One region of the Candidatus Berkiella cookevillensis genome, then DNA from elsewhere that is predicted to be linked to it. Evidence: riboswitches for the same ligand, from Rfam matches in the RefSeq annotation. Region 1 holds a riboswitch; the other holds the start of a gene.
What was found. Region 1 has a riboswitch for thiamine pyrophosphate ahead of thiE (thiamine phosphate synthase). Riboswitches for the same ligand answer to the same signal wherever they lie in the genome.
Positions count from the first base shown of each region.

Region 1 (4,196 bases):
TACAGTGCCAATTGGAATATGCCTTCCTGTGCGAGTGACTATTTTGTCAAAATATTTGAAAAAAGCGTATGCATTATACTGATTTTTAAAGAGAACCTGCTTGTCAGATAAATCATCTGTAAAGTTGAGTTGATAAAATAATTTTGTTTCATCTTGGCTATTTTTTTCAACATGGAACAGATTTTTATTTTCTATCTTTAAAGAGGCTAAAAAGTTATATGCATTTTGACAATCTTCTTTGGTTGCAAAAAAAGCATGTCCATCATGTGTCATATGTTGTTCTACTGCCACAGGCTTTAATCGCATGGCTTTTAAGAACGCTAGAGGATCCTTCTGACGATACAGTACCCATGGTTTTTCATGGTTTGTATTCATTTGTGACAGGCCGTTGTGCACAATGATTTCATCATTGGGGAAATGCTCGGTAATAAGTGCTAGTATTTTATCAATAGTTTGCAACCCATGCAGTATTTCAGCGGTAATGCCGTCTGCCCCTTCTTTCCAATGGTGATGTTGAATATGAGCCAATGAATTTAAAAATAAAATAGAGCATCTAGGATTAAAGCGTCGTTTATATTTGATAAATAATAAGGTTGAGACATAGTCAAAAAATGAAATAAAAATATAAGGTTTTTTGCCACGCTTTAAGAGTGAGCCAAGCAAGCTAAGACAAGATGCGAATATCTTGGTTCCTTGGCCTGATGTAAATATAAAATGAAAGAGCTTGAGTGCTTGAGAAAATAGCGTACTTATTTTTAAGCTTCTATAGTTTTTGGATACATAACGAGGTAAATCCAGCAAATTGTTTAAGTCTTTTGGGTAAGCGTTTTCGCTAAACGTCCAAGGATCTGGTAAGAAAAATTGCACATTTTCTTTATTACGCCGTGCCCCATTCATGACACCCCAAATTCCGGTTGTAATATTATGATCGCTTAAGATTTCCCAGCTTTGAGCACATTGTAAATCAGGCAGGTCACCAAGATGTTTGATCTTATGTTTTTGGCTTTGTGTGCCAGTATGAATCGAGACCCACTGCACCCATGGTTCTAGGTAGCCGCTGTTGTAGCGATCATTGGTTTTATAATGCGCGCGATGTTTATTAAGTAACTTGCTTATATTAGGTAAGGAGTGTGCTTTAACAGCAGCTGTTAACAAATCAGTATTGAATTCATTGAGTTCTATGATTAAAACATTTTCTTTTGGGGGGCTACTCTCTTCCATAAAAAACCTTTGTTAGTTAATAAACAACATCATGTGCTTTTTAAGGCATATCATAACGTGCAATATAGGTGAAAGCCATGTGTTGTGACTATAAAATAAAATGCATTGCTGTGTGTCTTGATGTGGCTTTGTTTGACATTTTCTGTATTTTCTTTATAGTAAATTTTTTCACCAGGGGTGCTTTTTATCACGTGATAAAAGGCTGAGAAATACCCTTAAAACCTGCTCTGGTTAATGCCTGCGGAGGGAGAGTGATGTTGAACGATAGCGCTTTTGATTTCATAGGTTCTTCTTGATTGATTAAGTGTTGTAGATTCTACATTCATTTTTTTTTCTGCAATTTATTGAGGAAAGAAAATGAACAAAGAAATAAATAAAAATTTTTACAAGCTGATGCTTGTTACCCACCGACAAGATTGCCCTCTTGAGCAATATCTTATTTTTATAAAACGCTGTGTTGCTTTTGGCATTACGACTGTTCAATTGCGCGAAAAAAATGCGAGCCATCGCTTTTTAATTGAATTTGCTGCAAGGCTCAAAGAAATTTTAGATCCTCTCAATATTCCATTGATCATCAATGATCGCCTTGATGTGGCACTTGCAAGCAATGCTTGTGGTGTTCATTTAGGACAATCAGATGGTTCTGTTTTGCATGCTCGGGCAATGTTAGGAGCACATAAAATAATAGGCACTTCTATCAACTCAATTGAAAGGCTCAAAGCTGCCAATGATTTGCCTATTGATTATATTGGGATGGGTGCTATTTTCAGGACAAAAACGAAGCATAATGTCGTTAGACATTGGGGGGCGCAAGGACTGAATCAAGCTGCAAAATTAGCTCGTCATCCTATTGTTGCTATCGGCGGGATTACAACGAAGAACGTTGCTGATGTTTTGAAAAATGGTGCAAATGGCATTGCAGTGATCAGTGCTATTCATGATGCAAGTGATGCGCGAGAGGTAACGCAACAATTGCGTAAAAGTATTGATCTTAGATGTGATGGAAAATAAGATGCGGCATAAATGTTTGTCGATAGCTGGTTTTGATGGTTCAGGTGGCGCAGGCATTCAAGCAGATTTAAAAACCTTTTCTGCTTTTGGATGCTATGGTATGAGCGTTTTAACGGCATTGCCTGTGCAAAATACAATCGGTGTCAGGCGTTGTTATACTCTGCCATTGCAATGCATTGAAGAGCAGATGCATGCTATTTTTGAAGATATTGTACCTTGTAGTATTAAGATTGGTATGCTCTTTTCAGTGGAAATTATTCAATTGATTGCGCATTTTTTGGAAAAATATGCGAAAGATATTCCAATTGTTTTAGATCCGGTAATGCTGGCTAAGAGTGGAGATGCATTATTGCAAGTGGATGCCATCGATGCTTTGAAACAATATATTATACCATTATCCACAATCGTGACGCCGAATTTACCAGAGGCTCATGAACTCACTGGGTGCATGGGGGAGATGCCTGTGGTTGCCAATGTTTTGCTGTCTTTAGGTGCAAGCGCTGTTTTGCTCAAAGGTGGACATACTCAGGATGAGCATGCAAATGATTTCTATCTTGATAATACAGGAAAGTATCTTTGGCTAAAGAGTCAACGTCTCATATCCAATAATACACATGGCACAGGTTGCACACTGTCTGCGGCGATAGCCTCTTGTTTGGCCTTAGGTAAAGATTTACCAAGCAGTTGCCAGATAGCAAAGCATTATTTATTTCATGCATTACAAGCCGCACAGCTAAATTCTGTTGGCAAAGGGCATGGACCTGTGCATCACTTTTATCATATTTGGCCAACACTACAATGGTAGATTTTTGAGAATTCTGTATATTTAGGGAAGCAGTGTTTATCTATGTAGGTAGTTTTCTAAATATTTGTTGTCGTGACATACTAATAAGCTACAATTTACAGCCAGGATAGAAGATAATAGACAATATCCTTCTTTGGCTACAAACAGGAAGTTTCATGCAATCACTTTTATCTTATGGCTCACAAGAATTCTTATCAAAACCACTTTGGATGTGGGTTATCTTTTTGTCGATTGTTTTGGTGCTGATTGCGCTCGATTTAGGTGTTTTTAATCGTAAAGATAAAGAAATTGATATTAAAACAAGTCTACGAATGTATGCATGTTATTTTTCAATTGGTCTAGGCTTTGGCGGATGGATATGGTGGTACTTAGGACAAGCTGCCGCCTTTACTTATTGGACAGGGTTTGTTGTTGAACAAACTTTATCGATGGACAACATCTTTGTGATGTCGATGATTTTCACTTATTTTTCTATTCCGCGACAATATCAGCATCGGGTCTTGTTTTATGGGATCTTAGGGGTGATTGTTTTAAGAGGTACGATGATTGCCCTAGGTACTGTCATTGTAAGCCAGTTTCAATGGGTACTTTATTTGTTTGCACTGTTTTTGATATTTACTGGACTTAAAATGCTCGTCAAGCAAGGTGGGGAAACAGATATATCAAAAAATCCAATATTACGGTATTTAAGTAAAACTTCTTGGGTTACGTCAAAGATACATGGGCATAGTTTTTTTGTTAGAGAACAGAACCCTAAAACAGGTAAATTAGAGCTTTATATTACGCCTTTATTTGTAGCATTGATTATGATTGAAATTGCAGATGTTATTTTTGCGGTTGATTCTATTCCTGCTATTTTTTCGATTACCACAGATCCTTATTTAATATATACCAGTAATATTTTTGCAATCTTAGGGTTGCGCTCTTTGTATTTTGCATTGGCAGCAATGCTGAGTTATTTTGTGTATTTGCAGTTTACCTTAGCAATTATATTGATGTTTATAGGCTCAAAAATCTTTATCACAGAAGTGTTTGGTCTCGTAAAATTTCCGCCCATCGTATCGTTTCTGGTTACAGTAGGTATATTGCTGATAGGGATCATTCTGTCTATTGTAAAAGGCAGAAAGAAATAGCTGGTTTAATTGCTAATATTTGCTTG
Region 1 covers NZ_LKHV02000001.1:372,218-376,413, forward strand. The annotation lists gene CC99x_RS01605 (hypothetical protein) at 1-1,221, opposite strand, end outside; TPP riboswitch at 1,385-1,488, shown strand; gene thiE (thiamine phosphate synthase) at 1,579-2,232, shown strand; gene thiD (bifunctional hydroxymethylpyrimidine kinase/phosphomethylpyrimidine kinase) at 2,234-3,037, shown strand; gene CC99x_RS01620 (TerC family protein) at 3,193-4,170, shown strand.

Region 2 (4,196 bases), 230 kb from region 1:
AAAAAAAGAAACCAACAAAAACTTTGAAAGAAAAGCGTCAAGCTAAAAAAGAAAAGAAAGAAGGCAAGTAAATCATTACTTGTATACCTGCCTTGTGTATAAGCGCGCCAAGGCAGGTATTTGTATAGATATCCTACTTAGTTGTTTCTCGTTGCTTAGTTTCTAGTGCCGTACAAGCAATTTCTCCCGCGCGTTTGCCAGAGAGCAGCATACCACCAAAGGTAGGTCCCATTCGTGGTAAGCCACATTTTTCTGATACAGCCATCCCAGAAATGATTAAGTTAGGAAATACCTCTCCTGTGCGTGCTACAATTTCTTTTTCAGAGGCTTCTACCCACAAGGGGCCCATCCCTTTAGATTCCAGCATTTGCCTTTTACCAAGCAATCGGCAAATAATCGCATCATGCCCTGTTGCATCGATGACGAGTTTAGATTCAATGATGATAGGATCTAAGCAAGTGATCATTCTGGGCAATTGTGTGACAGGCATAGAATTAATGACTAAGCCAGTTAATACTTTATTTTTAACAACAACATCTTCAACAATGGTCATATTCAAAAATGTAACACCTGCTTCACAAGCACCTCGTATTAAACCAGAAGCAAAAAAAGCGGAGTCTGCCACAAAAAGCCCTGGTTTATATTCTTTATAGGCAATATTCAATTCATCTAAAATCGCTTGAGCAGGGGCACGCAAAGTGACTTTATTCATTAAGTAGCCACCGATCCACATGCCGCCACCCAGATAATTATTTCTTTCTATGATGGTGACTTTATAGCCACGTTGTGCAAGATATCGACCTGCAACCAGTCCTGAGGGGCCTGCACCAGCGATAATCACATCTGATTCAACCGCTGAGTCAAGTTGAGCATGGTATTCATGGATAATAGCGCGTGTTATTTCTTTTTCATCGATCTGTGTAAACATCATTTGTTTCCTTGTACTGCAATGATTAAACGGGAGAGAAAAAACGGTTGGTATAGCACTCTGAGAGGGAGAGTTGAGCGTCTGTGATCTTTAGGCGCTGTGCATAATTTTTTACTTTTTGCCAATCTCTATCAACATTTTTTAAGTCTGAAGAGAAATAAGGATGCGTTGCCTGAAAAATTTTCTGATAAACAGGTCTATTTAAACTGGGTTTTGTCGCTATTAAACATTTCCACGCTTGCTCGGGATCTTTTTTTGTTACTTGTAACCCCTGTTGTAACGCTTGTAAAAAGCGATGAATCATTTGATGGTTGTCTTGTAAAAATGAATCATGTGCGATGACTTGAATAGAGCAAAAACAGCAACATCCTAATTGAGCCATTTCATCAATAGGCATTAAATAGGAAGGCATGCCCGCTGCTTCAAGTTCTATTTGTTGGAAGCTAGCAATACCAATTGCAGCATCAACGTGACCTGTTAAAATGGCTTGTGTGGCATCCATACCAACGCGTATAGCTTCATAGCAATTAATCGGAAAACCTGCTTCTTGTACAAGATTATCAATCATTATTTTTCCAAATTCACCCACATAACCAATGCGTTTATTTTGAATGTCTGCGATGTGTTTTATACGCTGCTTTAAAGGAGAAATAAGTCCTGTAGGCGGTTCATCTAATACAGTAGCGATAGATTGAATTGCATAACCGCGTGCGCGTGCAGCGAAACAATGTACCATGGCTTTTAGCCCTAATTTAATAGCACCCGTTCCGATGATTTTTGTGACATCGCTGGGATTGGTTGGTTCTATAATGGCAAGATCGATACCATATTTTTCAAAAAATCCCATTTCTTGAGCAACCACTAAAGGTGCGTGATAAGGATTTAGATACCAATTGAGTAAAAAAGGAACATGCATAAGCACCTCTTACTATTTTTGAGACAGTTTCTAATGAAAAAGAATTGAAGTAATATTTTGAAATGCAAAGCAAAAGAAAAAGCGATAGTCATGTGCGAAGACTATAATTGCTTGAAAATTTCAAAATAATAAGATGCGATCAACGATCGGGCATGTGGAATAAATAAGGTAAGTATTTAATAAGTGAAATTGATAAAAATAAAGCATAGTCAAACATTTCTCTTCCCTCCGCAGATATTATTCAGAGCAGGTTCAGCGGGTTCAATCAAATAAATTGATCATCTCAGCACAACTGTGCACCCCGAGAGTTTAAGCCATCGTTACAAATTGAAGTACTAATGGCTATCGTTTGAAAATTCTAGACATACTGTTAATAAAAGTAAAGCATCTATTGAAAAATAGTTTAGAGCTTTAATTTCTTATCTAGCTCTAAAGTAAGCTCTTCGACCTGTGGTACATTGTTATTTCTTGCTGCTTGTCCTGCTGCATAAATGGGATAATACCAAACAAGATCTTGTGTATAAGGCCTTTGTCCAGTCAGACTTGCATGCAAAGTTCGTATTTGGCCAGCATTTAAATTTCTTAATAGCGCGCTAAAATCTTGAAGTAAATAGGTTTCCAAAGTTCGACAATGTTGATCAACAGTGTTGCGATTAAATAGCGTCACGATATACCAAAGAGTGCTTGCGAGCCAAGAAGGTGTACTCACAAAAGAAGGAGATATGTTCACAGGGCGAAGCATCATTTCTTGTTCTGATGTTTTTGAGTAGAGTGGTGTGAGATCAGATCTATATTCAGCTCTGTATTGTTCAATAAAATGATATTGTGCTTTTGACAAAGAGATCTCAGGACGTTTTTCTCGCACAAAAGCAATTGCTTCCTCAGGCGTGTAATCAAGAAATTGCATGAGATAGCAAATAACCATAACGACACTGCGACCCCTACCTGCTTTGCAATGCACATAGGCGGTTTTTCCATTGTGAATGCATTGATGCATTTGTTCTACTGCAATACGAATTTGCTCTAATGGTACATCGCCGCCAAAATCACGCATTTTCACTTGCAAATGTGTGACATCTTTTTCTACCCAAAAGTGTGGTGATACGGGGGTGAGTGCAAGTAGCCCATTACCCTTTAACTCAAAATCTCCGCAACAAGAAACAACCAAGCCAAGCTTTCTGCTTTCTAGGAAGGATTCTTCCAATAATAAAGAGCCATGCTCCCAGTCTGCAATGGGGATTGCACCAAGCTTCAAACCGGGAATGATAGTAGACCACCAAGGTCGGTTATTTCTTAAAATAGGTAATATACGTGGGAGAACAGATACAGTGTAGAAAGTAAATCCATATTGAAATTTAGCAAAAAAAGAAGAATCAGATTCGGATTCAAGTGTTGTAGACCTTGCTGATGGTTGGCCTATGTATGGCACAATGGCATAAGAGGTTGCATCATTGCCTGTCTTTGTTTCTTCTGATTCTTTAGAAGTATTTGTGCCGTTTAGCATAGATATTACCTTCGATATTACCTTGAGTTAATTTTTACTATACCCTAATAGATCTTAGCAATGTGAGTCATCTGATTTTTAGTTGTTATTTAACTTTCATTATTCTTTGACACAAATACAATTTATTTAAACACTGGATAGGCTTGTAAAAAATATATGCTTGAATCTGTACGTAAAATTAAAAACAGCTCTGCGACTATCTTAAAAATTCATCGCTATCGAGCCTTTTCTGCTGTTGAACGCGCAGATAGTACCAATTATGTTGATACAACAGGCACAATAGAGCATTCAATTGTTATTACAAGCAATGAGCGTTATTTTGCATTGCTAAAGCGTTTAGGGGCAGGCGCTTATGGTGTGGTAAAAAAAGCACTTGATTTGCTCTCAGGACAGGCAGTTGTTGTGAAAATAGAGCGTGTTGATGATACAGTCGCTTATTGCCAAGATCTGTATTGCTCAAAACTGGGTTCACAAAAAATAGAAGAGACAGAAATTCAGTTAAAGCTAGAAAAAGCACGAGCTCAGATTGGGGAGGCAGTACAAGAGCAGCTCATGCTTGAGGAGCAAGTCAATAAAGCTTTGGGCAGATTTCATGGTTCTTTATACCGAAAAAATGCACAAGGTATGCGGAAGCGTTATTTGTTCATTGACTATGTAGACGCACAAAATCTCTATGAACAAAATCATATGCTTTCTTCATACCAAGAAAGTCTTGAGGTTGGATTGCAGGTTTTAGAAGCGCTGCAAAATTTACATGCGGTTGGTTATTATCATGGAGACTTAAATCTCTGGAATATCTTGTATTCAGCTGTTAAAACAGATGTTGCCCTCCCCTCCGTACACATCAT
Region 2 covers NZ_LKHV02000001.1:607,139-611,334, forward strand. The annotation lists gene CC99x_RS02675 (sulfide-dependent adenosine diphosphate thiazole synthase) at 134-931, opposite strand; gene CC99x_RS02680 (ABC transporter substrate-binding protein) at 954-1,844, opposite strand; TPP riboswitch at 2,051-2,158, opposite strand; gene CC99x_RS02685 (dual specificity protein phosphatase family protein) at 2,248-3,348, opposite strand; gene CC99x_RS02690 (protein kinase domain-containing protein) at 3,505-4,196, shown strand, end outside.
Region 2: it holds a riboswitch for thiamine pyrophosphate, as region 1 does, so the genes downstream of both, CC99x_RS02680 (ABC transporter substrate-binding protein) here and thiE (thiamine phosphate synthase) in region 1, are expected to answer to the same signal.